DNA from 4 places in the Thioalkalivibrio sp. ALE30 genome. Region 1 is predicted to be linked to each of the others. Evidence: predicted binding sites of a transcription regulator. Region 1 holds the regulator's gene; each other region holds the start of a gene.
The links. The regulator FliA, encoded in region 1, starts transcription of late flagellar genes. The targets are predictions, from matches to a motif close to GCTAAAGTTNNNNNNNNNNCNGCCGATA.

Region 1 (7,114 bases):
TTGGCCTGCAACTCGTCCAGCAGGTTCTCGAATTCGTCGTCGGTGATCAGGTCGCCGGAGCCACTCGCATCCTCCGCAGCCGGTTCTTCTCCGGCCGCATCGCCCGCGGTGGAGTCCGTCTCCACGGGCTTCGGCGGCTGATCGCCGTGCAGGCTGTCGAGCAGGGCCTCGAATTCGTCGTCGGTGATCTCGTCACCGGCACCGACCATCGCTTCGCCATCCGCCGCCGGTTCCGCATCCGTATCCGCTTGCGGTTCGGGCTCTGGCTCCGGCTCGGGTTCCGGGGGCGGCGGCGCGGCGGGCTCCGCCGCCACGTCCTCGTTGTTCGCCATGCGCCGGAGGTTTTCCACCAGGTCGGCCTCGGCGGGCGTGGGATCCACGCCGGAGCGCAGGTCCCCGAACATCACGTTCAGGGTATCCAGCACCCGCAGCATGGTGTCCATCAGGTGACTGTCCGCCCGCCGCTCACCGTTACGCAGCAGGTTGAAGACGTCCTCCGCGTGATGGCACACGGTCACCAGGGGATCCAGGCTCAGGAAGCCGGCCCCGCCCTTGATGGTATGGAAGCTACGAAAGACCGCATTCAGCAGATCCCGGTCATCCGGATTCTGTTCCAGGTCGATGAGTTGCTCGTTGAGCCCCTCCAGCAGTTCCCCGGCCTCGATCAGGAAGTCCTGAAGGATTTCGTCATTGGGGTCGATGGCCATTCAGTCTCTCCGGTCGCGTGGCGCCATTCGCATGAGGGGAACTGCCTAGAAGCCCAGGCTCGATAGCAGATCGTCCACCTCGTCCTGTCCTTGAACGACATCCGCGGCGGAATCTTGAGTCTTGGGCACGCTGGGACCGTGACCCTTGCGGTCCGCCTCGCGATCCTCCTCGCGTTGTTCAAGCGACGCCTCGGCCGCCTCGACCTGCTCCATGCGCCCACTGGAGAGCCGGATCAGGGACACCAGGTTCTCTTCCAGGTCGGTCACCAGCTGGATCACGCGGCGAATCACCTGGCCGGTAATATCCTGATAGCTCTGTGCCATCAGCACCTCGGAGAGCAGCCGGCGCAGCTCCTCGGTGTCTTCCCCCGCCTGCGCGAAGAACGTGTCGAGCTCGCGGGCAAAGTCCCGGAACTCCTCCACCGAGAGCTGGCGGTTGCGAAAGCGCGTCCACTTCGCCGTCAGGTCGGCCGCCTGCTGACTGAACGACTCCGCGATCGGCAGGCTCGACTCGATGGCATTCATGGTGTCGTGGGCCGCCTGTTCGGTCATCGTGACCACGTAATTCAGGCGTTCCTTTGCGTCCGGGATCTCCGCCTGGGTCAGTTCGACCAGACGCGAATCGCCGCGGAAGCTTTGCAGGGCCTCGTGAAGATCACGGGTCAGCTTGCCCAGCTCGTCGAAGAGTTCGCGGTCATAGGGGCGCGCCAGATCCTGCACCAGCGCCCGGGCGCCCGTGTCGTCGCCCGCCTCCAGCGTCTTGACCAACTGCCGCGCAAGCTCCAGCTGATCGTCGCGTGGTGGGTGTTCCTGTTCAGTCATGAGAAGCCTCTTGCGGGTACGGCGCGGAAGGTTTCGGACGACGCCCGCGGCGGTCGGTGCCACGGGCGTCGGGCATATCGGTCACAGGCCCATGATTATCCCTGTGCTTCAATGCGTTCGAAGATCTTGTCGATCTTTTCCTTCAGCGTCTCGGCGGTGAACGGCTTGACCACGTAGCCGTTCACGCCCGCCTCGGCCGCCTCGACGATCTGGTCGCGCTTGGCCTCCGCCGTCACCATCAGCACCGGCATGGACTTGAGGTTCGGGTCGGCGCGCACGGCCTTCAGCAAGTCGATCCCCGGCATGTTGGGCATGTTCCAGTCGGTGATCAGAAAGTCGAAATCCCCGTTCTGCAGCATAGGCAGCGCGGTGCTGCCGTCGTCGGCTTCCTGGGTATTGTTGAAGCCAAGATCACGCAACAGGTTCTTGATAATGCGCCGCATCGTGGAAAAGTCGTCCACGATGAGAATCTTCATTCCCTTGTCCACACGTCACTCCGGGATTCGTAGGGTGGGTTTTAGAATAACTGCAAAGCCGTACCGTCTTCGAGCCACGAACCCAGGCGGGCGCGCAGTCGAATGGTGGCCTGACTTCGGATCTGGCTGACGCGCGACTCGGTCACGCCCAGCACGGCGCCGATCTCGCGCAGGTTGAGCTCTTCGATGTAGTAGAGCGACAGCACCAGCCGCTCGCGTTCGGGGAGGTCGCCGAGGGCTTCGGCCAGTTCCTGACGGAACTCACCGGCCTCGAGGGTGCGGGCCGGCGACACCTCCTGCCCTTCGATCACGCGATCGGCCCCGTCGTCACCCCCGCCGAGGTCGTCCAGGGCGAACAGGTGGGCTCCGGCGTGATCCTGCAGCATCTCGTAGTACTGGTCGATCGGCACGTCCAGCTCGGCGGCGACCTCGCTGCCACGCGCCGCCCGCCCCTCGCGCGCCTCGACGGTCTGGATCGCCGCGGCAATACGCCGACTGTTGCGGTGCACCGAACGCGGTGTCCAGTCACTGCGGCGCAGCTCGTCGATCATCGCGCCACGGATGCGGATCCCGGCGTAGGTGGCAAAGGTCGCGCCCTGGCCGCCCTCGAACTGGCGCGCCGCCTCGAGCAGCCCGATCATGCCCGCCTGAATCAGGTCATCCACCTGCACCGAGGCGGGGAGCCGCGCCATCAGGTGATGGGCGATGCGGTGGACCAGCTCGACGTGATCGGCAATCAGCTCCTCGTGCCCGCCGCTGGCCGCGGAGGCCGCCTGATAGCCGGAAAGTCGATTACGCGTCGTCATCATGCGCTCTGCAGCATCCGTTCCACGAAAAACCCGACGCCACCGTGGTCACCGCCGCCCACCGGCCAGCGGTCTACGGTCCGTGCCAGTTCGGCAAAGGCCTTCCCCGCCGGGCTCCCGGGGTACTGCTGTACCACTGGCGCGCGTTTCTGCACCGCCTTGCGCAGGTGATCATCCATCGGAATATAGCCGGCCAGGTCGAGCACCACCTCCGGCAGGTAGTTGCCGCAGACGGTATTGAGTTTCTGCATCAGTCGCTCGGCGCCTTCGCGGCCGTCGACCATGTTCGTCACCATGCGGAAGCGACGCAGGCCATGATCGCGGTGCAGGACCTTGATCAGGGCATAAGCGTCGGTAATCGAGGCGGGCTCGTCGCAGACCACCACCAGGGTCTCCTGGACCGCGCGGCAGAACGACGTCACGGATTCCTGCAGGCCGGCCGCGGTGTCCACGATCAGCACATCCAGGGGTTTGCGATAGGCGCTGAAGGCATGGATCAGACCGGCATGCTCGGCCGGCGTCAGGTTGGCCATCGCCGCGATCCCCGAAGCCGAAGGCACCACCTTTACCCCGTCCGGCCCCTGGACGAGCACATCCTCCAGGCTGTCCACATCACCGGTCACCAGGTCGTGCAGCGTGCGCTCGGGACGCATCCCCAGCAGCAGGTCCACGTTGGCCAGGCCCAGATCGGCGTCGAACAGCATGACCTCGCGCCCGAGCCGGGCCAGGCCCACCGACAGGTTCACCGATACGTTGGTCTTGCCCACCCCGCCCTTGCCCGAGGCAACCGCGATGACCTTCAACGGCTTGTTAGTGCGTGGCATAGCGCCCCTTCCCGACCGGTTGAATCAGTTCCAGCGTGGCGGGCTCCGCCGCCCGTGCCGGACGTGCCTGGGCGCGCGCGCGTCGCGGCGGTTCCATCTCCGCCAGGCGCTCGGCCGCCCAGGTCTCGCGGGCATTGGCCGCTGCCCCGGGTTCATCGGCGGCATCCTCCAGGGCCAGTCGGGTCAGATACCCGGTATCGACCCGGTGAAAGTCCTCGGCAATACGCTGGCCATCGCTGACGAACCCCAGCCCCAGGTGCTGATCGAGCAGTACGGACAGGACCTCGCCCAGCTCCTCGGCCTCGTCCAGCTTGGTCAGCACCAGCGCCGAGGGCTCCGCCTTGCGAAATGCCTCCAGCACCCGCCGCAACGCGCTCCCCTGGGTCGTCGCCGACACCACCAGCCAGCTCTCGGCCCGGATGTCCGGCGGCAGGTGCGCGAACAGGGATTCGTCCTCCACTGCACGCGGGGCCTGTCCCGCCGTATCCACCAGGATCAGGTGCCCATCCTCCACGCGGCGCGCCAGTTCGCGCAACTCTCTCGCGTTCTGCAGCACCCGCACCGAGATCCCCGCCATCTGGGCGAAGGCCTGCAACTGGCGCGTGGCCCCGATGCGCTGGCTGTCCAGGGTGACCAGCGTAACCGAATCCGGGCCCATGCGGCGGATCTGGCGCAGCGCGATGCGGGCCAGCGTGGTGGTCTTGCCAACGCCGGTGGGCCCGACCAGCGCCAGCAGGCCGCCCTCGTCCAGGATGTCCGGCCGGTGGGTGGCAATCGCGCCCGACAACCGCGCCCGCAGGCGTTCCCAGGCCTGTTCCGGCGAGCTGTCATCGAGAATGCTTCCGGCCAGGCTGCGCGCCAGGGCCTCGCTGAACCCGCGGTCGATCAGGCGCGCCTTGCATTCCGCCGCCAGCGGGTGGCGGGCCGCCCAGCGCGCCTCTTCGCTCTCCGCATACTGGCGCGTCATCAGGCTGCGCAGGTCGCGCAGCTCCTGCCGCATGGCGGTCAGCTCCGGGTCGGCCGGCCACGACGCCGCGGCCTGACCGGCGCCGCGCTCGCGGGCCGGTCGGGCGGTTGTGCTCGCTTCGCGGCTCGTCGCGGGCGCGTCCTGCGCGGCTACCGGCTCCGACGCGGCGCCGTCCTCCAGCGCCGCGACCACCTCCAGCCAGCCGTCGACCCGGCGACTGGACAGGATGACCGCGTCCTCGCCCTGCTGCTCGCGCACCTGGCGCATCGCATCACGCATGTCCCGGGCCCGATATCGTCTGACGTTCATGCTTTTTCTCCTGCGCCGCTCGCGCGGCGGAACCCTTCATCGTGTCGTTCAGGCGGACTGCTTCTGCGACTCTTCCTGGCCGACGGTGGCAACCACCCGGATCCGGCGATTGTCCGGAATCTCGGTGAAGGCCAGCACGGTCAGACTGCGGACCGCGCCGCGCAGCCACCCGGCGATCCAGGAGCGGATCTCCGGTGCCACCACCAGGACCGCCGGCTGTCCGGCCGTCTCCTGGCGGCGGGCCGCATCGGCCACCGAGCGCTGCAGCCGCTCCGCCAGCCCGGGCTCCAGTCCAACCGTGCCGCCCGAGCTCCCCTGCAGGGACTTATGCAAGAGCTGTTCCAACGACGGATCCAGCGCGATCAGGGGCAGCTCGTCCTCCGGCCCCACCAGGTCCTGCACGATCGAGCGCGCCAGGGCCACCCGCACCGCCGCGGTCAAAGTGCCGGGATCCTGACTCTTGACCCCCTCGTCTGCCAGGGTTTCGGCGATCGTGCGCAGGTCGCGGATCGAGACTTGCTCGGCCAGCAGGTTCTGCAGCACCTTCAGCACGATGGACAGGGACAGCGTCTTGGGCACCAGGTTTTCCACCAGCTTCGGCGAATGGCGCGCCAGCTGGTCGAGCAGGTGCTGCGCCTCCTCGTGGCCGATCAGGCGATGCGCGTTCTCGCGGAACACCTGTGACAGATGGGTCGCGATCACCGTGGCGCAGTCGACCACGGTATAGCCGGCACCCTGGGCCTGGTCGCGGTCCGCCGGGTCTATCCACAGCGCATCCAGATTGAACGTCGGGTCCTTGGTCGGCGTGCCCGGCACCGTCCCGAACACCTCGCCCGGATTGATCGCCAGTTCGCGCTCGGGGAAGACCTCGGCCTCGGCCACGGTCACGCCCAGCAGGCTGATGCGGTAGGCATTCGGGCTCAGTTCGAGGTTGTCGCGGATATGCACCGGCTGCAGCAGGAATCCCAGCTCCTGCGAGAGCTTGCGCCGCACGCCCTTGATCCGGCCCATCAGCTGGCCGTCCTGGGTGCGATCCACCAGCGGGATCAGGCGATAGCCCACCTCCAGCGACACCAGATCCACCGGCGGCACGTCTTCCCAGGTCAGGTCGCGATCCTCGGACCGGGCCCCGCCCTCGTCCTCCTGCGGGATGCGCTCCACCTCCACCTCGGCCTCGCGGGCCTGGCGCTTGAGCAGGTATGCCCCGCCGAAGATCAGCGCGGCCAGGCCCAGGAACACGGCATTGGGCATGCCCGGCACGATCCCCAGTGCGGCGATCACACCCCCGGCCACGTACAGCACGCGCGGGTTGGAGAACATCTGGCCGAAGACCTGCTGCCCCATGTCCTGGCTGCTGGTCACGCGGGTCACGATGATCGCGGTCGCGGAGGACAGCACCAGCGACGGGATCTGCGCGACCAGACCATCGCCGATGGTCAGCAGCACGTAATTGGTCGCGGCATCGCCGATCGTCATGCCGTGCTGGACGGCCCCGATGGTCAGGCCGCCGATGATGTTCACGAACAGGATCAGGATGCCGGCTATCGCGTCACCGCGAACAAACTTGGAGGCCCCGTCCATGGAGCCATAGAAGTCCGCCTCGCTGGCGATCTCCTCGCGGCGCTTGCGCGCCTCTTCCTGGGTCAGGATGCCGGCGTTCAGGTCGGCGTCGATCGCCATCTGCTTGCCGGGCATGGAATCCAGGGTGAAGCGGGCGCTGACCTCGGAGACGCGCCCCGCGCCCTTGGTGACCACCACGAAGTTGATGATGATCAGGATGGCGAACACCACCAGGCCGACGGTGTAGTTGCCGCCCACCACGAAGTCGCCGAAGGCCTGGATCACCTTGCCCGCCGCGTCAGTCCCGGTATGGCCTTCCAGCAGGATCACCCGCGTAGACGCGATGTTCAGCGCCAGGCGCAGCAGCGTCGCGACCAGCAACACGGTCGGGAACACGGCGAATTCCAGCGGCCGCGGCGTATACACCGCAACCATGATCACTACCAGCGAAAGCGCGATATTGAAGGTGAACAGCACGTCCAGCGCCAGCGGCGGGAGCGGCAGCACCATCATCGACAGCATGGCGATCAGCAGGATCGGCGCGCCGAGTCCCCACTTGCCGACGTTCCCGAGGCGGTCGAAGAAGGCCATCAGCGATCCCTCCGCTTGCCGCGCTGCTTGTCCGGATCGAGGTAATCCTCCG
Region 2 (7,114 bases), on a different contig from region 1:
GGTTCGCGCGCGCCGCCGATCAGGGCCACAAACCGGCCGCGGAGGCCCGCGACTACGTTCACCAGCAGCTCACCCCGGAGCAACGCCGCGACGCCGAGGCGCGCAAGGCCGAGATCTCCCGCTAGACCACCAGCGCGGGCAGCCGAAGCGCAGCAAGCAGAGGCCGACCAGCTCGCCCCCCCGCCCCGTCATGGCGAGGCCCCGCAGGGGCCGTGGCCATCTCCAAACGCAGCCCCCGACGTCCGCCTCGGCCAGCGCCCGGGCATCCCGTCAGCGATCGCCACGGCGCTGCGCGCCTCGCGATGACGGTGTCGGCCTGCGAAGGGGACACCCATCTTGACCCTATCCAGTCTTCAGCTCGCGGCCTTGTCCGGATGGGCCTGCCGGGCATCCAGGTCCGTGCCGGCAAAGAAGAGCCTGCGATAACGCCCCGGGGTGGTGCCCGTCAGCCGCCGGAACAGCTCCCGACAAAAAGATACGTCCTCGTATCCGACAGCAAAGCTGATCTCCTCGATGGACATCGTCGTAGTCTCGAGCAGGTGTTTGGCCCTTTCGATACGCAGGTTCTGCAGGTAATGCACCAGGGATACGCCGGTGGCCTGCTTGAAACGCCGCTTCAGGGTGCGTTCGGCCAGGCCGGATTCCTCGGTGAGCAAGCGGATCGCGGAGTGTTCGGCAAAATGCTGGCCCAGCCAGTCCTCGCACTGCCGCATTCGGGCGTCGGTATGGTCGGATTTCCGCACCAGCGGGGTATAAGGCCCCTGGCCTTCATCGTGCCACTTGAGTAGATACACCTTGGCGATGCGGATGGCCTCCACCGGGCCCAGATGGCGCGCGATGATATGCAAGGCCAGATCGTGCCAGGACGTGGTACCCCCGGCACTGACCATCCGCCCCGATGGGTCCGCCAGGACCAGATTGGGTTCGGGCAGGAATCGTACTTCCGGATAGTCGCGCCGGAACAGGTCCTGATACCCCCAGTGCGAGGTGGCGGCACACCCGGCCAACAGACCCGTTTCGGCCAGCATGATGGTGCCGGAACAGGCCGAGTAGATCGATTTCCCGCCCTCGTAACAGTCGCGAACCCAGCGCATCAGTTCCGGGTACCGGCCATGGAAGGATTCATCCGGGCCCAGCCACAGCTCGGGCAGGATCACGATGGACGCCTCCGGCTGGTCGCGAATCGCGCAATGCGGCTGCACCGGAATGTCGTTTCCGCACAGAAAAGGCTTGCGTTCGCGGGCGACGATGCGCACCCGAAACCCGGCCTGGCTGACGGGCTCATGGCGAAGGCGTTGCCAGAGATTCCCGGCGGCCGACAGCACGTCCACCATGCCGTACAGCGCGGAACCTGCGGTTTCGGGGACGGCAACGATCAGCACCTCGACAGGCATGTCCGAGCGGCTCATCTGCGTCCTCCGGTGGCACGAACGCCACGCTTCTGGCTCGTCTGCCGCTTATGCGGTCGATTCCCCGGTTATAGCCTAAAGCTGCGTCACCATCCGATGGCGCGCAATGGTCCCTTCTCAAACGGAGAACAGCCATGAACACGCAGAACACGATGAACGGCCTGAACGTGGATCAGATGACCACGACCGTGCAGGCCCTGCAGGACAACCGCGAACTCGCGCAGTTCGAGTTCCGCGCCCGCAACACCTGGATCAGCGGAGGCGAGAATCGATCGACCATCAAGGACTTCTATGGTGCGGGTGCCGAAGACGCCTCGCGGGATACCGGGTGGGAATTCACCAACGGGGAACCGCCGGTACTACTCGGCAAAAACGAGGGCGCCAACCCGGTTGAATACCTGCTCCATGCACTGGCGGGATGCGTGACCACGACGACCGTGCTGCACGCCACCGCCCGGGGTATTCGTATCCATTCGCTTTCGACCGAGCTGAAAGGAACGATCAATCTGGAAGGTCTTCTGGCGCTTAATGACGAGGTCCCTGCGGGCTACCAGGACATCGCCATCCAGATGCAGATCGACGCGGACTGCAGCGAGCAAGAACTGGACGACCTGCTCGGGTTTGCGCAGGACCACTCGCCGGTCTGCAACACGGTCTGCCGACCGGTCCCCGTCAGGATCGAACGGGTCTCTCATGCCGGGCGGTCGGCGGCCTGACGTCAGCGCCTGGGTGAACGCGCCCCTTGCAAGCGACCCGGTTTACAGGGTGACGGCGGCGCCAGCAGTACGCGCCGCCGTCTGCTGCGAAGGCCAAGGCTGGACCAGGGACGGTCCAGCGCTATAGCGAAGGCGCGAACGTGAGACCCATCTTCGCTCCCCACCGTTATTCGAGGCTGGCGCGATCCGCAGAATCAACGGGTCCGACCTTGCCTTTCGCTTCATGCCAACCCATTGAGGCTCTGGCCCCTGCTACATCCAGCACGGGCAGGAGCTTCGCCTGCAAGCAGGCTCCCACGGGCAACCGGGGGGGCAGACCTTGGCTCTTGTGCCCGCAACACGGGACGGGCAAAAGGCATGGTCTGACCCCTTCGGTACGGCCCCCTCGGTGCGCGCGTACGGAACCACTGCCGCAGTAGCGAAGGTGCGACGTGGTAACCGCAACATCCGCTCCCCCGCCGCAAGATTGTGGAAGCCACCCCGACCGGGCCAAGCCAGAATCCTGGATAAAGGCCGCGCGCACGCATCCCTGTGGCGGGGCCCATGACGGAGAAAAGGCTACGCCCGGCCCGCGGCCGGCCAAGCCATGGACCCCAGGAGGTGCCTCATGTACGACCACTCGATCCGGCCCACGGGAACGCTTCGCCGCCTGGCTGCATGGGCCGCCGCGCTCGCCCTGGCCGCCCCCTTGGCGAGCCTGGCGGCCGACGACGGCCAGGCCTTTATCTGGGCGCCGGACGCCCCCGATCTCGAATGGAACCCCTGCCCGGCCTTCATGCCCGACGACTGCCGCCTGGCTGTCCTCCAGGGCGACCCGGCCGAGCCCAACGCCGATGTGTTCTTCCTGCTGCCCGGCAACAGCACCGCGCCCCACCACTGGCACACCAGCGCCGAGCGCATGGTGCTGGTCCAGGGCGAGATGCAGGTGGACTACGACGACCAGGAACCGGTGGTGCTTCGACCCGGGACCTACGCCTATGGCCCGCCGCGCCTGGCACACACCACCCACTGCATCTCGGACGAGGACTGCATCCTGTTCATCGCGTTCGAAGAGCCGGTGGACGCGCACGAGACGCACGGTCACTGAGGGCAGCCGATCCCTGCCATTCGGGCTTGACGCCCCGGGCTCGTTCCAACGGGCGGGCAGAACGACAAGCCTTTGCGCAATGCGCCGGGTCTCGGCGCATTGCCGTCAACGAGGTAGGCAGGCGAATACGCGCCTTATTCGGTAGCGGCGTCGCGGGGCCACTCGCGAAAGCCTTCGCGAACGGAAAGGCAGCGGGTATACCCCAGGTCCCGCAGCAGCTCGGCGGCGCGCAGGCTGCGCCGGCCGCTGTTGCACAGGCACAGCAGGATCTGGTCCTGGGTGACGTGATGCCGGTTAATCAGGGAGATGAAGTGCTGGAAATCGCGATCGTCCGGCTCGTCCGCGTCCAGCAGCTCCTGCTCTTCCTCCGACAGGCCCCGACCCAGTAGCTGCTTCAGGCGGAACAGGGGCACCGGGACCGCCCCTTCCACCTCGCCCTCCAGTTCCAGCTCGAAGGGCTGACGGATATCCAGCAGCACCGCCAGACCAATATCCACCAGTTCGCGGGCCGCGTTGACGCTGATCTCCAGCTTTGGATCGTCCGTCTCGTTCACCATGCAGGCTCCTTTTGCGTCGGGGTTGTGAGGGCGCACGGGGTTCGCTTCAGCAGGCGCCCCTAGTTCCGATAGATTTCGCGAAACACCGCATGATTGCAAAAGGCCCGAAGCCCGACGCGCACGCGCGCTGGCCCTGCAGCGCCTCCACACACCAGTCCATGCCGCATGCATTGGGCCCCGTGGTTGTACGCGCCGGCCGAATCACCGGTCTCTCGCCTGCTCGAAGCGATTTTCGGGCACTATCGCAAGGGCAATCGTCCCCCATGGAGGCCCCCTTGACCGACGAGACTACCGGTGGAACCGAAGGCACGCTTCCCCTGCAACGCCTGGCCGGCTGGGCGCTTCGCGGCATCGCCGCCCTGACGGGCCTCGGCGGACTGCTGGCCTCGCTGGCCTTCTGGATGCTGGCGCAGGAGACACCGGAGCTCCCATGGCCGCACGTCTCCCTGATCCTGCTGCAGATCCTGTTCGGGATAGCCGTAGTCGCTTGGGTCGCGTTGTTGTGGCGACGCGCCCGGGCACTGGGAGCACTGGATACCCGGGACTATCCCGCCATCACCTGCGTTGTCGTCTGCATGCGGCTGGCGGGCGAGTTGCTGGCAACCGGCGTGGCCCTGTTCGCGCTGGCCCTGTCGGTGATCTCCCTGACGGCCGCAGAGCCCTTCGCGGGCGCAGCCGTTGCCGCGTTCGGGCTTGAAGCGGAACAGGTGGAAGCAATCGGCTGGGCACTGGCCGTGCTTGCAGCCCTCCTGTGGCCGCTGGCCGGGCTGTTTGCGGCCGGGATGATCCTGTTCGGGGCCTACCTGTTCGCCGACGCCATGATGGCCATGCTGGAGTACGTACGCGACCTACGGCGGATCCGCGAGACACTGGCATCGACCAGCGGGCGCGACCCGGAATGAGATGGCGGCCGGGCCAGGACCGCGGGTACCGGCCCGACCGGCGACCCACCACCTTGGGCGACCCTCGGCGCGGTTGATGTGGCTCAAGGTTTGGCGCGCGGGGCCGTTTCATCTGTCATCAGGGTAATGCCGCCGCCGGTGGCGTCCGCTGCCATGCGCGCGAACAAGGCGCGGCACCTGCCGGTAACACCGCAGCCGTCCGCGCACGACGCCCGCCCCCGGAATACCCGGGGCACGGACGCCTGCATGGATCGGCATTCCCCCGGCCCGGTACCTCGGGCTTACCCCTTCCAGGCCATACAAGGACCCGCCCATGAACCTCCGCTCGCTTTCCGTTCGATCCAAGCTGGTCATCACCATCGTGGTACCCGTGGCCGCGCTCCTGCTGCTGGCGGCCCTGGCCGCCCGCGGCACGGCCAATATCGAAGAAGGCGTGCAGAACATCTACCACGACCGGGTCGTGCCCCTGCAGCAGTTGAAGACCATCGCGGACAACTACGCGGTGCTGGTCATCGATGCCGTGAACAAGGCCGATGCCGGGCGCATGACCGCGGAAGAGGCCCTGGCCGACGTGCGCGAAGCGCGCACGGAGATCGCCACGATCTGGGAGGTCTACCTGGCCACGACGCTGACGCCCCGGGAACAGGAACTCGCCGATGGCGCCCGCTCCCTGTTCCGCGCGGCCAACGCCGACCTGGATCGCCTGGAGGCGGCGCTGGGCGGGATGTCCGGCAACGTGCAGGGCGAGCTCGATGCCTTCAACGGCCCGCTGTACGACAGCATCGACCCGATCAGCGACCAGATCACCGAGCTGGTCGATCTGCAGATCGAGGTCGCCGGCGCGGAGGCCGAACGCGTATCGGAGTTCTACACCCAGGTGCTGGTGCGCAGCGGCGCCCTGATGCTGCTGGTCCTGATCGGGGTCGTGATTACCGGGGTGTGGACCTATCGGTCGGTGGCGCTCCCGATCGCGCACATGCGCGAGACGCTGGAGGGGATCGCCGGCAACCATGACCTGTCACGCCGTGTGAATGTCGGTGCGGACGACGAGATCGGCGCAACCGCGACCGCCCTGAACAGCATGCTCGACCAGTTCCAGGACTCCATCCGCGAGCTGCGCACCCTGACCGACCAGATGGCCTCGGCCGCCGAGCAGTTGTCCGCGGTCAGCGCGCAGACCGACGGCAACATTGACCAGCAGCGTTCGCAGACCGAGCAGGTCTCGACCGCGATGAACGAGATGGCGGCGACGGTTCAGGAGGTCGCGCGCAACGCCTCCGATGCCGCCTCCTCCAGCCAGGAAGCCGACCAGGAATCCCGCGCGGGCGGCGAAGTCGTGCGCACCGTCGTCAGCGACATCGGGCGTCTGTCGGGCGAGGTCGCCACCATCGAGGAGACCGTGCGCAAACTGGACGAGAAGGGCCAGCAGATCGGCACCGTGCTGGACGTGATCCGCGGGATCGCCGAGCAGACCAACCTGCTGGCCCTGAACGCGGCGATCGAGGCCGCCCGCGCCGGCGAGCAGGGCCGTGGCTTTGCCGTGGTGGCGGACGAGGTCCGCACCCTCGCCTCGCGCACCCAGGACTCCACCGCCGATATCCAGTCGATGATCGAGGCGCTGCAGGCCGGCACCCGCGACGCCGTCACCGCGATGGGCCGCGGGCGCGAAATGGCCGAGGCCACCAGCAACGACGCCGAACGCGCCGGCCAGGCGCTGGAATCCATCGTCCAGGCCGTCGGCCGGATCAGTGACATGACCACGCAGATCGCCAGCGCCGCGGAAGAACAGAACGCCGTGGCCGAGGAGATCAACCGCAACATCTACGCGATCAACGACATCACCGGCGACACCGCCAATGGCTCGCGCCAGACCGCGACCGCCAGCCAGGAAGTCGCGGACATCGCCTCGCGCGTGCGCGACCTGGCCTCCGCCTACCGCATCGCGTAACCCTCGCATTCTGGTCACCCGCGAGGCCCGCTCCAGGGCCCGCGGGCCTGCCCCTGCAGGCGTTCAGATATCGTCCGGACTATCTGGTCCCGCGACGAGACCAGGCCTTCGCCGACAACAGAATTTGTGTTCGGCGCACGGGGAACTCCCACGTTCCTCGAGGATCGCATTCTCCAGCCGCCCGGGTCACGTCGTCATTCGATGACGTTTTCATGACCGCTCTCACTGTAATCGCATTCTAGACGCATTCTTGTTGCAATATGTTTTAGAATCTGCTTATTTTCTACTCTTCCACTTTCGAAACGATCAGGAGACTCCATGCGAGCCATCAAGACACTAGCCGCTTCCGCCCTTATCGCCCTTGCCGGTGCAGGCGCGACCGCACAGGCGGACGAGCCCTCCAAGCTGTTCGTCAGTGTCACCTCGGCCGATGATCACACCCAGTTCATGTCCATGGTTCTGGCCAACCAAAGCATGCGTCAGGGTCAGGAAATC
Region 3 (7,114 bases), on a different contig from region 1:
AACGGCTTGACCAGCCAGCCGGTCGCACCCGCCGCCTTGCCTTCCTGTTTCTTCTCCGGGCCGGCCTCGGTGGTCAGCACCAGGATCGGGGTGAACTTGTAATCGCCCAGCTTGCGCAGTTCGCGGGTCAGTTGCAGCCCGTCCATGCCCGGCATGTTCACGTCGGTGATCACCAGGTCCGCCTTCGTCCCCTGGGCCTTGCCCAGGCCGTCGTTGCCGTCGCGCCCCTCGGTGACCTCGTGTCCGGCCTGCTTGAGGGTGAATGCGACCATCTGGCGCATCGAGGCAGAATCGTCCACCACCAGAACCTTAGCCATTGTGTTCTCCTGAATCGGTATCGTGTTCCTGCCCCGCACGCGCGGCGGCCGCGTCCGCACCGAGCGCCTGGAAGGCCTGCGTTAAGACGGCGCTTGCTCCGTCGATCGAAAAGCCCTGCGCATGGCGTGCCGCGCTGTGGCGTGCCATCAGCAGGACCTGAACCCCGGCGGCGTCGATATCGGCCACGGTCGTCGCGTCCACCTGAAGGTCCTCGCCGGCATCCAGCGCCACGCGCAGCTCCTGCCAGCAGGCGGTCGCGGTGTCGATGCGCAGGCGTTCGGGCAGCGCTATGGTGGTCATCGCCGTTACCTTTCCGTGAATTCGTTCACACTGTACAGGAGCTGTACAGATATTTCCCAGCTCCTTGTAAAAACTTGTACGGCTGCGGGTGGGAAAACTTGAGGACGGATTCACATGGAAACGTCGGCAGCGCGCTGGACTTTCGTCGCGCCAGTGTGACCAGATGCCGTGTGCGCCCGCGCAAGCCCGCTTTTTCCATGCAACCTTCGACCCCGGTGAGATGCTGAGATGGAGGCCCGTTCGCTCTACCGACTACCGGCCGACCCGGCGGCCCGGCAGGCCTCCGCGGCCTGGCTGCGGACCGCCGCAGCCCGGGGGCCGGTGCTCTGGGTGGGGCGGCATGTGCCCGACGGCCTGCCGCACGTGGCGCCGGCACAGGTCGGGCACTGGCTGGGCCACGAAGTGCAGGCCCTGGTGTTCGAGGCCGGGGATCCGCTCGCCGTGGACGCGCTGGTCACCGTGGCCGGGCTGCTGCGCGGCGGGGGCACCCTGGTGGTCCTCGACGGGGTCACCGGTGCCGGCGCATTCACCCGGCGCTGGCGGACGGCGCTGGCCGAGGCGTGGGTGCGGACGCCCGCATCGGCGGAGGGGTTGCCCGAGGTGCCGGACCGTCCGGCGCCTGCCTTTGCGTGGACGCCGGATCAGGCTGCGGCGCTGGATCGTCTCGCGCATCTTGGTGCCGACGAATGCCTCGCGCTGATCGCCCCGCGCGGTCGCGGCAAGTCGACCCTCCTGGGCGAGTTCCTCGGCGGGACACTCCGACACGGCGGGCCCGCGATCACGCTGACGGCACCGAGTCCACGGGCCGTGGGTGCCCTGCTGGCGCGCGCCCGTCGGTGGGTCGACACGCCGGAGCGTCTCTATCGGGCACCGGATGTCCTGCTGGAAGCGCCCGAGCCCGTGGATACCCTGATCATCGACGAGGCAGCGAACCTGCCGGTGGAGCGCCTGCTGCGCCTCGCCCGCCGTGCCCGGCGCCTGGTGTTGTCCACCACGACCGGCGGCTTCGAGGGGAGTGGCCAGGGCTTCCGGCTGCGTGCGCTGCCGGCCCTGGAGGCGGCGGGCTTCCGGGTGCGGTTGCAAGCCATGGCGACCCCGGTGCGCTGGGTGCCGGGAGATCCGCTGGAGGACTGGCTCGATCGGCTGTTCCTGCTGGAGGCGGAAAGCACGAGCCCGTCCGCCCAGGCCGTTCGCCTGCGCTGGACGACCGGGGCGGCCCTGGCGGGTTTGCCGCAGACCCTGGAGGCCGTGACGGGCCTGCTGGCGGATGCGCACTACCGGACCCGTCCGTCCGATCTTCTGCGCTGGCTGGAGGACCCCGGCGTGCGCGTGCTGTGCATGGAGGGCGTGACGGACGGGGCGCTGTTCGGCGTCGCACTGATCCAGGAGGAACCCGGCCTGGATCGGGCCCTGGCCGAGGCGGTGTGGGCGGGTGAGCGCCGTCCGCAGGGGCAGTTTCTGCCCTGCACACTGGCTGCTCTGGGGGGCTTCGAGCTGGCGGCGGAGCGTACCTGGCGCATCCAGCGCATCGCGGTGCACCCGCGCTGGCAGGGGCGGGGCCTGGGCGGCCGCCTGCTGCGGGCGGTCGCGGATCGGGCCGTTGCCGAACGGGTGGCGCTGCTGGGGGCGAGTTTCGGACTGCAGCCCGCGTTGCTGCGGCTCTGGCAGCGGGAGGGCTACGTTCTGGTGCGCGTGGGCACCCAGCCGGACGCGGCCAGTGGTCAGGTCAGTGGCGTGGTCCTGCGCGCCCTCCGGCCCCGCACGGCCTCCGGTCTGCAGCCAATCCAGCGCGTCTTTTGGCGCGACTGGCCAGTCTGGCACCCACGCTTCCTGCCGGCATCCGCCGCGGCCATGGTGAGTGCGGTCCTGGAGGAAACGGCCCGGCCGTTGGCGGAGTCCGACCCGGCCACCGATCTCGCGGAGGTTCGAGCCTTTGCGTACCGCGCGCGGCCGCTGGAATGGGCGTTGCCGGCCCTGTTGCGGCAGCTGGAAGCAGCCCCGCCGGCCGATCCGGAAGGCCGCCTGCTGGCGGCGACCCTGGCCGCGCCCGTTGACTGGGATCAGCGGGCGCGTGAGCTCGGGGTGTCCGGGCGGCGCGGCGTCACCCGCAGGCTGCGCCGCGCCGCCCGGACCTGGCTGGAGGTACGTAGCCCGTAGCCCGTAGACCGGGTCAGAGCCGGAACTGCGCCAGGGCCTGCTGGATCTCCTTTTCCACCTGCTTGAGCTCGTCGGAGGCGGCGCTGACCCGGTCGGCGGTGTTGGCCGACTGATCCGCCTCGTCGGAGATCTGCACGATATTGCGGTTGATATCCTCGACCACCGTGCTCTGCTGGCGCGAAGCGACCGCGATCTGCTCGGTCATCTCCACGATGGTGGTGACCGACTGCCGGATCTGCTGCAGGGCGCCGTTGACCTCGGCGGTATGCTCCATGGTCGACTCGGCCTCTTCCTGACCCTGTTCCATGGCCTTGACGGCACTGGTGGTGGCGGTTTGCAGGCGCGAGATCATGGACTCGATCTCGTCGGTGGATTCCTGTGTGCGGGTCGCGAGCTTGCGGACCTCGTCGGCGACCACCGCGAAGCCGCGGCCATGTTCGCCGGCGCGGGCGGCCTCGATGGCCGCGTTCAGGGCCAGCAGGTTGGTCTGCTCGGCGACCCCGCGGATCACCTCGAGGATGGTCCCGATCTGCTTGGAGTCCTCGCCCAGCTTGGAGACGGTCCCGGCGGCCTGCTCGACGGTGCCGAGCAGCGAGGCCATGGACTCGATGTTCTTCTCCATCACCTCGGAGCCATTGTTCACCGCATCCCCGGCTTCCTGGCCGGCCTGGGAGGTCGCGTCGGTGTTGCGCGCGATCTCCTCGGCGCTGCTTTGCAGCTCGTTGATCGCGGTGGCGACACGCTCGGTCTCGTCGCGCTGGCGCGAGACCGCCTCGCGGGCCTCGTAGGCCTCCTGGTTCAGGTTCTCGGTGGCGCGGTTGAGTGTCTCGGTGCTGCCGCGTGCGTGGCCGATGGCCTGGGCGATCTTGTCGGTGAAGCGGTTGAACGCACGGCCGAGCTGGGCGGTTTCGATCAGGCCGTTCTCGTCCAGACGGCGGCTCAGATCGCCATCGCCATCGGCGATCTCCTCGAGCGCCGCGGTGGAGTGGGCCAGCGCGCGCCGCACGACCAGGATGATGAACACCGCGCCGGCCAGCCCGAGGATCACGCCGATCAGGGCCAGGATGCCCTGGGTCGTCTGGGTGGCGCGCATGTCGGCGGTCAGGGCGGCGGCGCTGCGTTCGGCGCGGGCAGTGATGCGCTCGCTGAGTCCTTGCAGATGATCGCGGGCCTCGACCAGCAGCGGGCCGATCTCGGTCCGAATCAGGTAGGCATCCTGCAGGGCCTGTTCGCTGCCGTGGATCTCGATCAGGTCGTCCAGCGCGGTGTTCTGGGTATCCAGGGCCATCTGGAAGTCTTCCAGCGCGATCTGCTGTTCGAAGTCGAGATCGTCGAACTGGTCCATCAGCTGCGCGGTGATGTCGTTGGTGCGGGTCGAGAACAGGCGCACGTTCTCGCGGAAGGCGTCATCGCGGAAGGCGATGAACCCGCGCAGGTTGGAGGTGACCTGGACCACCGACATGCGCAGCTCATGCAGGGTGTCGAGACGGTCCCAGGAACGCTGGAAGCGCGGCAGGGCCATCTCGGCGTCGATCATCATGTTGGTCTGCTGGGTCATCTCGCGGCTGGCCGGGTTGGCCCGGGCGTTGGCGATTCCCAGGGCCGGCATGTTCTCGGCCGCGTTCTCCGCCACCTCGATCAGACGATCCTCGAAGCTGGCGAACTGATCCACCAGGCGGCGTACCTCGGTCGCGCTGGCGGCGAGTTCCTCGTCGGCCGCGATGACCGGATTCTCGTTCAGGGCCCGCGTGGCCGCATCGAGCTCGCGCATCGCGTTTTGCCATGCATCGCGATGCGACTGCTCCTCGCTCATCAGGTAGAAGCCGAGAAACGCCGCGCTCTCCTGCAGCAGCTGTTCGACATCGTTGACCCGGGCGACGGCCGGGTAGTCGGCCTGCGTGAGTTGCTCGACCCCCTGACTGCCCGTGCTCATCGCGCGCAGTGCCAGCAGGGAGTTGATGATCAGGATGGCGACGACCAGGCCGAACCCGGCAATCAGCAGCCCCCGGATGGAGAGTTTGTCCAGCATGCGATGACTCCTTCAGCGCGCCCTGTCCCGGGCGCTTCGCGAACCGGCCGCGGTCTCGGAGAGCGCGGACCCGAAAGGTGGCTATTCAACCCCTGTTACGGCAGACCCCCGGCAGAGTTGAGGGGTGGCCGGAAACCCGAGTGTAGACGCGCCGACGCTCAACCGGATTCCAGCTGCTCCCAGCGCTCGAAGCAGTGGGCCAGCTCGGCCTCCACGGTCTCGAGCCGCGCCTGCAGGTCGCGCATGCGTTCGCCGTCGCGCAGGGCCTCGGGATCGGTCATCGCCGTGGTCAGTTCCTGTTGCTCGGTCTCCAGGGCCTCGATCCGGGCCGGGAGGGCCTCCAGTTCGCGCGCATCCTTGTAGGACAGCTTGCGCGGGGTCGCCGGAGCGTTTTCCGATGTCTGCGGCGATGGTTCGGGAGCGGGCTCGGCCCGCGGCTCCGGGGCGCCGGGGCGGGCGGCGGCCGCGGTTTCGCCCTCCAGCAGCCGCCGCGTGACACGTTCGGGCAGGTCGGACCAGCCACCCACGAACTCTTCCACCGATCCGTCGCCCGGCAGGACCAGGGTCGAGGTCGCGACATTGTCCAGAAACGAGCGGTCGTGGCTGACCACGATCACCGTCCCGGTGTACTCGATCAGGAGCTGTTCCAGCAGCTCCAGGGTCTCCACATCGAGGTCGTTGGTGGGTTCGTCGAGCACCAGCAGATTTGCCGGGCGCAGGAACAGCTTGGCCAGCAGCAGGCGATTGCGCTCGCCCCCGGACAGCGCCGACACCGGCTGGCGGGAACGTGATGGCGGGAACAGGAAGTCTTCCAGGTAGGACAAAATGTGCCGGCTCTCGCCATTGACCATCACCCGGTCTCGCCCCTCGCCGACCGCGTCCTGCACCGTGGTGTCCTCGTCGAGATGCGCGCGCGCCTGGTCGAAATAGGCGATCTCCAGCTGGGTGCCCAGCTTCACGTGACCGGCCAGCGGCTCCATCTGTCCGAGCAGGCCGCGCAGCAGGGTCGTCTTGCCCGCGCCGTTGGGTCCGACGATGCCCAGGGCATCGCCGCGTTGCAGCAGCAGGTTCACGTCCCTGACGATGGGTTTGTCGTAGCCGAAATCGGCGTGTTCCGCCTCGATCACCAGCCGGCCCGAACGCTGTTCCGGGCTCAGCTTCATCTTGACCTGGCCGCTGCGTTCGCGACGCTCGGCGCGCTTCTTGCGCAGGGCCTGCAGTGCCCGCACGCGCCCCTCGTTGCGGGTACGCCGTGCCTTGATGCCCTGGCGCACCCAGGCCTCCTCCTGCGCCAGCTTGCGGTCGAACTCCGCGCGCTGGGTGGCCTCGGTCTCCAGGCGTTCGGCCTGACGGCGGCGGAATTCCTCGATCGACGGCGGATGTTCATACAGCTGCCCGCGGTCCAGCTCCAGGATGCGGGTGGCTACACTCTCCATGAACTGGCGGTCATGGCTGATGAAGACCACGGTCAGGCCGCTCTCGAGCAGGAACTCTTCCAGCCAGCGGATCGCGGCCACGTCGAGATGGTTGGTCGGTTCGTCGAGCAGCAGCAGCTGCGGGCGCTGCACCAGTTCGCGTGCCAGCCAGACCCGGCGCTTGAGTCCGCCGGATAGGGCGGCGAACTGCGCCTCGGGGTCCAGGCTCAGGCGGGAGATGGTGGTCTCCACCCGGTTCTGCAGGCTCCAGCCATCGATAGCGTCGAGCTGCGACTGCACCGGCCCCATCTTCTCCAGTGCCTCCATGTCGCCGCCGGCCGCGGCCTGGCTCAGGTGGTGGAAGCGCTCCAGCAGGCGCCCGGCCTCGCCCAGGCCCTCGGCCACGACATCGAACACCGTCCTTTCAATGCCCGGGGGCAACTCCTGGGTCAGGTAGGCGGTGGTGAGGCCATCCTGGCGGGTGATCTCGCCCGAATCCGCCTGTGCCTCGCCGTTGAGCACTTTGAGCAGGGTGGACTTGCCCTCTCCGTTGCGCCCGGCGACGGCGACGCGCTCGCCGGGTTCCAGGCTCAGGTTGATGCCGTCGAGCAGGGCGGCCATGCCGTAGGCCAGGTGGATGTTGCGCAGGGTGAGCAGTGCCATTCGAGTTCCGGTCGCGAGCGAGTGTTGTAGCGGGCGCCAAGCCTATCACCTTGGCGTGCTGGGGCGTGCGGGTGGTTGCGTCCGGCCGCGTGCCATGATGTGGCTGGCCCTGGTTCGTCGTTCGGTGTTTACGGTGGCTCCGGCCGGTCGCCTGCCGATTTTTGGCTAGGCCTGGTTCGTCCTCTGGTGTTTACGGTGGCTCCGGTCCGCATACTGCCCGGCGCTGACTCGC
Region 4 (7,114 bases), 180 kb from region 1:
TTCATGCGGCGAATGCGCTCGCCATTCGGGCTGTACACGTCGATCTGCAGCTCTTCGGTGGCGCGCTCCAGATCGACCGCGCCGTTCACCCGCCCGTCGGGCCCCAGTTCGCCAAACTCGACGGGCACCAGTACATCCTTGCCAACCAGCGAAGCCGCCTGCAGCGTCTGGTTCTGCCCCAGGGACTGCGCCAGCTTCTCGAAGGACTTGGACAGCTGCTCGATGCCGGTCACGGTGGAGAACTGCGCCATCTGGCCGAGGAAATCACCGTTATCCATCGGCTCCATCGGGTCCTGGTTCTCCAGCTGGGTGGTCATCAGCTTGAGGAAGTCGGACTGCCCGAGGCGGTCCATCTCGCCTTCCGGCTTCTTCTCCGGGCGCGACAGGCCGAGGCGATCCAGCAATTCGGGGGAAATCTGTGTCATGGCGGGCTCCTCTAGCCTTGGCCGATCTGCAATGTGCGCTGGAGCAGCTGACGCGAGGTCTCCATCACCTCGACGTTCGCTTCGTAGTTGCGCGAGGCGGACATCATGTTGGCCATCTCCTCGACCACGCTGATCGCCGGGCGGAAGATGTAGCCCTCCTCGTTCGCCTGCGGATGGTGCGGCTCGTAGTGGGCCTGTGGCGGGGCCTGCGACTCGGTCACGCCGGCCACCCGCACGGACGTCGCCGCACCATTCGGGTTGGCCTGATCCATCACGCTCTGGAACAGCACCTGCTTGGCGCGATACGCTTCGTCCGGGTTGGTGGCGGCGGTGTTCGCGTTGGCCAGATTCGAGGCGACGGTATTCAGGCGCACCGACTGCGCCGACAGCGCCGAAGCCGAGGTATTGAACAGACTGAACATGTTGCTCACGACATCGATCTCCCGATCAGGCCCGCGTTAACGGTCGCCCCTCAGGGCTTCGCGGATGCCGGAGACCCGGCGGTTAAGGAATTCCAGACTGCTCTGGTACTGGATCGCGTTCTCGGCAAAGGCGGCACGTTCCATCTGCGGATCCACCGTGTTGCCATCCAGGGACGCCTGCGACGGGACGCGATAAAGCGCCTCGGCCTGCCCGTTCATCGCCCCGGCATTGGGGTCGATATGCGCCGCCTGGCTACGCGCCATGGGCAAGTGATTGCCGCTCCCAGCCGCGGACTCGAGCACCGCGCGAAAGTCGATATCGCGCGCCTTGTAGTTCGGGGTGTCCGCATTGGCGATGTTGGAGGCCAGCAGCTCCATGCGCTGGGCGCGCACGTTGACCGCCTGCGGCAGGATGCCCATCGCCTTGTCGAGAGAGAGACTCATCGTTTCCGTCCTGTCCGCCCGTGGCGGACCCTCGCTACCAGAACCGGGACGCAGCCATTGCGGCCCTTTGCGAGGAGACCGATGCAATCGCTATGCCAGCGACGGGAATCCGTCTCGGCTGGGGACGCCCTTAGCGGGAAACGTGGGAAGGGGGCAATTCGAGTCGCGGCCGCATTGCGCGGGCGTTTCGGACCTGGCGGCCCTGCGACGGAGGGGCGTCAGGATTTGAGCCGGAGGACCGAGCCGTAGTCGGTGCGAACCGTCTCGAAGGCCTTGGTGTACGGGCCGGCCGTCTCCGAAGCGCCAAGAAACAGATAGCCGCCCGGATTCATCTGCCGGGCAATACCGTCAAGAACCTGTCGCTTGGTCTCGCCGGAGAAATAGATCAGCACGTTGCGGCAGAACACCAGGTCGAACTTGCCCAGTGCCGCGTAGCTGTCGATCAGGTTGAGCTTCTGAAAACGACAGCGCCGCTGCACCTCGGGAACGACCTTGTGGCCGTCCGTCACGGTCTCGAAGAAGCGCGCGCGGCGGCTCTCGCTCAACCCGCGCACAATACTCAGGCCGTCGTAGACCGCCCGCCGGGCGTCATCCAGGATCTTCTCCGACAGGTCCGTCCCCAGGATGGATACCGGCACCTTGCGCGGGGGGCGGGATTCCTCCCACTCGGAGACGACCATGGAGATGCTGTAGGCCTCCTGGCCACTGGAACAGCCGGAAGACCAGACCTTGATGCTGCTTCCCTTCGCAGCCAGCTCCGGCAACAACACATGCCGGAGGATCTCGAACGGAAAGCCATCGCGAAACCACGAGGTTTCGTTGGTCGTCATCGCGTCGATCACACGGGTGCGCAGCCGCGGATTCGGGGCTTGCCGCATCGCGTGCAGGAGCTCCGGCACGCTCTTGAAGTCGAACTCGTCGAGCAGCCGGGACAGTCGGCTCGACACCAGATACTGACGGCTGTCACCCAGCACCAGGCCGCAGCAGTCCTGCAGGAAGCGGGAAAACTCCTCGTAATCGCGGGAATCGATCACCGGTTCATCCCCGAGCACAGTCCATGGTGATTAGCATCCTGATGACGAGTCCTTGACAGCGGCGCCCGCGCCACGAAACGCAGGGGGAATCCCCGGTAGCGGGTTTCAGTATACGGTGTCGCAGGCGGGACACGACACTGGGCCCTTGTCGGCCATGTGACGCCGCCCCGGCCTTGCCGGGCGGCAACCCCGTTCCCCCCGGCGGTCATTCGACCTGTTGATCCTCGCGCCCGGTCTGGTCGAGCACCGCGTTGGCCAGTTCGTCGGGGTTGAATTTCGAGAGAAACGCATCGGCCCCGGCGCGCTTGACCATGTCGGTATTGAACTCGCCGCTCAACGAGGAATGCAGCAGCACCTTCAGATCTTTCAGGGCGGGATTGTCCCGGATCCGCGCCGTCAGCGTATAGCCGTCCATGCGTGGCATCTCGATGTCCGAGATCACCAGCTCGATCTGGTCGCGAACCGGGCCCTCCCCGGCCTTCTGCTCCAGGAAGTCGAGCGCCTCCTGACCATCCTTGAAAACCTCGTATTCGAACCCGAGACCGCGAATCGCCCCCTCGATCTGCTTGCGCGCCACGACCGAGTCGTCAACGATCACGACCTTGCGCCCCCCCGCTGGCGTGGCGTCCGCTCGGATGGACTCGGAGACCTCGGTCGGCAGAGGATTGACGATCGAAAGCACCCGTTCCACGTCGATGATCTCGACCAGCTTGTTGTCGATCTCGGTGACCGCGACCAGGAAGGACTCGCGCCCCGTACCACGCGGAGGGGACTTCACATCCTGCCAGTTCACATTCACGATCCGGTCCACGGCCGACACCCAGAAGCCCTGCACCGAACGGTTGAACTCGGTGACCACCACCTTCTGGTCGCCGCTGTCGCTGGCACCGGCCGCGCTGCGCAGGCCCATGGCGCGCGCCAGATCGATAATCGGCACCGTGCCGCCCCGCAGCGTAGCCACACCGCGCACCACACTCATCGACCCCGGGATCTGGCGCAGCGGCGGCGACGGGATCACCTCGCGCACCTTGAACACGTTGATTCCGAAGGTCTGTGATCCACCCAGGTGGAACAGCAGCAGTTCCATCCGGTTCTGACCCACCAGCTGCGTTCGCTGGTTCACATCGTCAATGAATTGACTCATGGTGCTGCTCTCCTTGTCCCGCGCCCATCTGCCGCGAGCCGCTCCCGGGAGGTCAGTGTGCACCGCGCACCCCCGGGCTGTCATTTGCAATCGCCTGTATGCGCCTTCTGGCGCCGCTTCCCAGGGATAACGGCATTGAACGCCGGGCCTTGAGTCGGGCACCGCCCGGACAACTGGCATCAAACCTGCATAGCTTCGGGTCCGCGAACGGACGCGGCAGACCCGGGGTATTCCCTCGGGCGGCGAGGACCGGCATATGCATCCACATACAACCTGTACATCACGCTGCATCCCCATGGGGCTCATGGCTCTCGTGGCGTGGTTCGCGCTCTCCGTGCCGGCCCACGCCGAGATCCACCCCGTTGCGGAGATCCGCGCGGCCGCGGAACAGTTTCTGTTGCAGGAGCTGGACGCCGAACATAGCGACAACATCAATATCGAGATCGGCCAGCTCGACAACCGGCTCCGGCTGGCCTACTGCCATGACGGACTCAACGCCCGTTTCCCGCCCGGCGGCCGCCGCGACGGCAATACCGCGATCCACCTTCAGTGTGCGGGCCCGGTCACCTGGCAGCTGTATGTCCCGGCCACGGTGGAACGTTACGCTCAGGTGCTGGTGGCCAGTCGCAACCTCCCTCGCCAGCACACGCTGACCAGCGGCGATCTGCGCTTCCAGCGCATCGAGACGTCACGCCACGCGGGCAGTTATCATGAAGACAAGTCGGCCCTCATCGGTCAGCAGACCCGGCGCAGCATTCGTCCGGGCCAGATCATCGGCACACAGCACGTCACCCAGCGCGAGATCGTCAGCCGCGGCCAGCGGGTCACGATCCTTGCCGAAAACGGCTCGATCGCCATCCGCATGCAGGGCGAGGCCCTGGAAAACGGCAGCCTCGGGGACCGCATCCGGGTCAAGAACACCTCGTCCGGGCGCGTGGTCGAGGGCGAAATCCAGCCCTCCGGGCACGTCCGGGTGACACTTTGATGCCGACTCTGTGATCGGTGTTACAAAAACCACCGCCACAGGGCTACAGTTTCAGCACACGCGGCCGTAAACACTTGCAGCACAGTTACAACGACAGGACGGCACAATGGATATCAAGGGCCTCAATACGAACAGTCTGCGCCCCGACGGCCAGAGCTCCACGGTCAAGGGCCGCGAGGACTCCAGCGGCGCGCCCAACCGGGCGCAAGGGTCGGATAGCGCCGCGACCACCGGTAACGATTCGCTTACCCTGACCGGCGCCGCCCAGGCGATGAGTTCGGCCGCCAGCGCCGGCGAGAACGCCCCGTTCGACGCGGCGCGTGTGGCCGAGCTGCGCGAGGCGATCGCCAGCGGCAACTACCCGGTGGACAACGAACAGCTGGCCGACCGCATGATCGACCTCGAGCGCCTGCTGCGCTAATCACGGACCTCACCGATGAACACCGACACGCGCCATCGCCTGCTGCGCTCCCTGGAAACCTCGATCCGGCTGGCCCACCAACTGGAAGAGGCCCTGATCCAGGAGACCCGCGCGGTCGAGGCGCGCACCCCGGAGACCCTGCAGGAGGTCGTGGCGACCAAGCAGGGGCTGCTGCAGGAACTCGAGACCGAGACCCGCCAGCAGCGCGCTATCGCCGAGGCCGCGAGCGAGTCATTCACACCCGAGGGCATGGCCCGCCTGCTCTCGCGCATGGACGACGGTGCCGTCCTCAACGATCACTGGCAGGCCCTGCGCCAGTCCATCGAGCGCTGCAACACCCTCAACCAGGGCAACGCACGCCTGATCGATCGCGATCGCCAGCGCGTGGAGCTCTCCATGCAGATCCTGCGCGGCGAAGAGGCCGGCCCGGCGGCGACCTACGACCCCTACGGGCGCACCCGCCCCAACACCCGTGGCGGACGCCGTATCACACAAGCCTGATGCAGCTTATTCGCACCGATGCTGGCATTTCGGATGCTCGACCAGTACCTTGCGTCCTCACACCCAGCTAACGTCACGGACGCATGGACGAAACCGACTACACGGTCGACAAGCCGGACCGGATCGCCGGCATTCTCAAGGACCTGGACCACAAGCTCACCCTGGTCAGCGTCCGGCTCGACGCCGACGGCCCGCTGTACACTTCGGCCCTGGTCCGGCTGGACCCCGCCGCGAAGGAACTCTTTCTCGACGAACTGAATCCGCCGCGCGCGCACCAGCATGTCACCTCCGGTATGCCCCTGCGGGTATTCGCCGCGCTGCGCGGCGTGGCCGTACGCTTCTCCACCACCGTGGCCCGGATCGAACATGAAGAAGGCGGCGCCCTGTACGCCTGCCCCTACCCCGAAACACTGGAGCATCTCCAGCGCCGCGAAACCTTCCGCGTTCACATCCCCATGGCCCAGCGCCCGCAGATCGAACTGCGCGCGCCCGGCTGGAAGGACCCGGTCATCGGCGAGCTCGTCGATCTCTCGGGCCAGGGCATGTGCATCGAGCTGGCCACGGCCACGCTCGACACGCTGGAGACCGGCACCACCCTCGCGTTCACCAATCTGCTGCTCCCCGACGTCAGTGAGCGGCTCTCGGGCGACCTGCGCCTGGCCAACCGGCGGCGCAGTACGCGGGAGGGCTACGAATACGCCGGCTTCGAGATTGTCGGGATGACCCAGTGGCTGGAGCGCCAGACCAACCTCGCCTTGCTGCATTACCAGCGCGAGGCGCGTCGCCGCTCGATGGAATAGACCCGCCCGGACAAACTCGGACGTCAGACACAAAAAAGGCCGCTACAAGCGGCCTTTTTCATGCTTCCTGTTTGGTCGGGACGGCAGGATTTGAACCTGCGACCCTCTGCACCCCATGCAGATGCGCTACCAGACTGCGCCACGCCCCGAAGCCGCGAACTATATCCGATTCCCCGCCGTCACGAAAGCACCCAACACCCTCAAAGCGAACCGAGCGACTATCACGGTGATCGCGATCCGCACGGGCATTTTATTCACCACGGAGAGCACAGAGGGCACGGAGAAATGACTTGGAAACACAAGGCGGCGACACGGTTTCCTAGACGCGTCCAGCGAGACGACACACCCAACGCCCAAGACTTGGATCAGCGCCTCCTTAACGACCTTCTCCGTGAACTCCGTGCCCTCTGTGGTTCAAAAAGACTTTCTGAACGCGGGCACAAGGAAGGTCAGGCGCGGAGCGTGCGCAGTACGGACTCGAGCTCGGAGATGGTGTCCTGGATGATCTGCTGGGCCTGCTGGCGATCGCCCTTCGCCTCGTCACCGGAGAGCTTCTGGCGGGCCCCGTTGATCGTGTAGCCCTCCTCGTACAGCAGAGCCCGGATCTGGCGGATCAGGATCACGTCCTGGCGCTGATAGTAGCGGCGGTTCCCGCGGCGCTTCACCGGCGCCAGCATCGGGAATTCCTGCTCCCAGTAGCGCAGCACGTGCGGCTTGACCTGGCACAGCTCCGCCACCTCGCCGATCGTGAAGTAGCGCTTGCCCGGGATCGCGGGCAGTTCCTGGTGGTTACTCGCCTCCAGCATAGCTCTCTACCCGCTCGCGCAGTTTTTGCCCCGGGCGGAAGGTAACCACGCGTCGCGCGGATACCGGGATCTCCTCGCCCGTCTTCGGATTGCGTCCCGGACGCTGGTTCTTGTCGCGCAGGATGAAGTTGC

Region 2: D107_RS0103565 (methyl-accepting chemotaxis protein) is a predicted target of FliA. The motif match lies at 4,753-4,780, and genes of this name have one in related genera.
Region 3: D107_RS0106470 (methyl-accepting chemotaxis protein) is a predicted target of FliA. The motif match lies at 4,900-4,927, and genes of this name have one in related genera.
Region 4: flgM (flagellar biosynthesis anti-sigma factor FlgM) is a predicted target of FliA. The motif match lies at 4,497-4,524, and genes of this name have one in related genera.

The regions. Positions count from the first base shown of each region.
Region 1 covers NZ_KB898168.1:467,677-474,790, forward strand. The annotation lists gene D107_RS0102110 (chemotaxis protein CheA) at 1-707, opposite strand, end outside; gene D107_RS0102115 (protein phosphatase CheZ) at 753-1,529, opposite strand; gene cheY (chemotaxis response regulator CheY) at 1,625-2,005, opposite strand; gene D107_RS0102125 (RNA polymerase sigma factor FliA) at 2,047-2,814, opposite strand; gene D107_RS0102130 (MinD/ParA family protein) at 2,811-3,635, opposite strand; partial or broken gene flhF (flagellar biosynthesis protein FlhF) at 3,804-4,911, opposite strand; gene flhA (flagellar biosynthesis protein FlhA) at 4,960-7,062, opposite strand; gene flhB (flagellar biosynthesis protein FlhB) at 7,062-7,114, opposite strand, start outside.
Region 2 covers NZ_KB898169.1:106,816-113,929, reverse strand. The annotation lists gene D107_RS0103595 (tetratricopeptide repeat protein) at 1-125, shown strand, start outside; gene D107_RS0103590 (GlxA family transcriptional regulator) at 354-1,409, opposite strand; gene D107_RS0103585 (OsmC family protein) at 1,544-2,125, shown strand; gene D107_RS0103580 (cupin domain-containing protein) at 2,733-3,212, shown strand; gene D107_RS0103575 (rhodanese-like domain-containing protein) at 3,347-3,769, opposite strand; gene D107_RS0103570 (hypothetical protein) at 4,045-4,671, shown strand; gene D107_RS0103565 (methyl-accepting chemotaxis protein) at 4,985-6,619, shown strand; gene D107_RS0103560 (DsrE family protein) at 6,938-7,114, shown strand, end outside.
Region 3 covers NZ_KB898170.1:328,724-335,837, forward strand. The annotation lists gene D107_RS0106455 (response regulator) at 1-317, opposite strand, end outside; gene D107_RS0106460 (STAS domain-containing protein) at 310-618, opposite strand; gene D107_RS0106465 (GNAT family N-acetyltransferase) at 847-2,775, shown strand; gene D107_RS0106470 (methyl-accepting chemotaxis protein) at 2,789-4,804, opposite strand; gene D107_RS0106475 (ATP-binding cassette domain-containing protein) at 4,963-6,882, opposite strand.
Region 4 covers NZ_KB898168.1:650,250-657,363, forward strand. The annotation lists gene D107_RS0102955 (flagellar hook assembly protein FlgD) at 1-425, opposite strand, end outside; gene flgC (flagellar basal body rod protein FlgC) at 437-856, opposite strand; gene flgB (flagellar basal body rod protein FlgB) at 884-1,291, opposite strand; gene D107_RS0102970 (protein-glutamate O-methyltransferase CheR) at 1,510-2,325, opposite strand; gene D107_RS0102975 (chemotaxis protein CheV) at 2,531-3,469, opposite strand; gene flgA (flagellar basal body P-ring formation chaperone FlgA) at 3,765-4,454, shown strand; gene flgM (flagellar biosynthesis anti-sigma factor FlgM) at 4,561-4,875, shown strand; gene D107_RS0102990 (flagella synthesis protein FlgN) at 4,891-5,376, shown strand; gene D107_RS0102995 (flagellar brake protein) at 5,460-6,176, shown strand; tRNA gene D107_RS0103000 (tRNA-Pro) at 6,249-6,325, opposite strand; gene D107_RS0103010 (MerR family transcriptional regulator) at 6,626-6,982, opposite strand; gene D107_RS0103015 (integration host factor subunit alpha) at 6,966-7,114, opposite strand, start outside.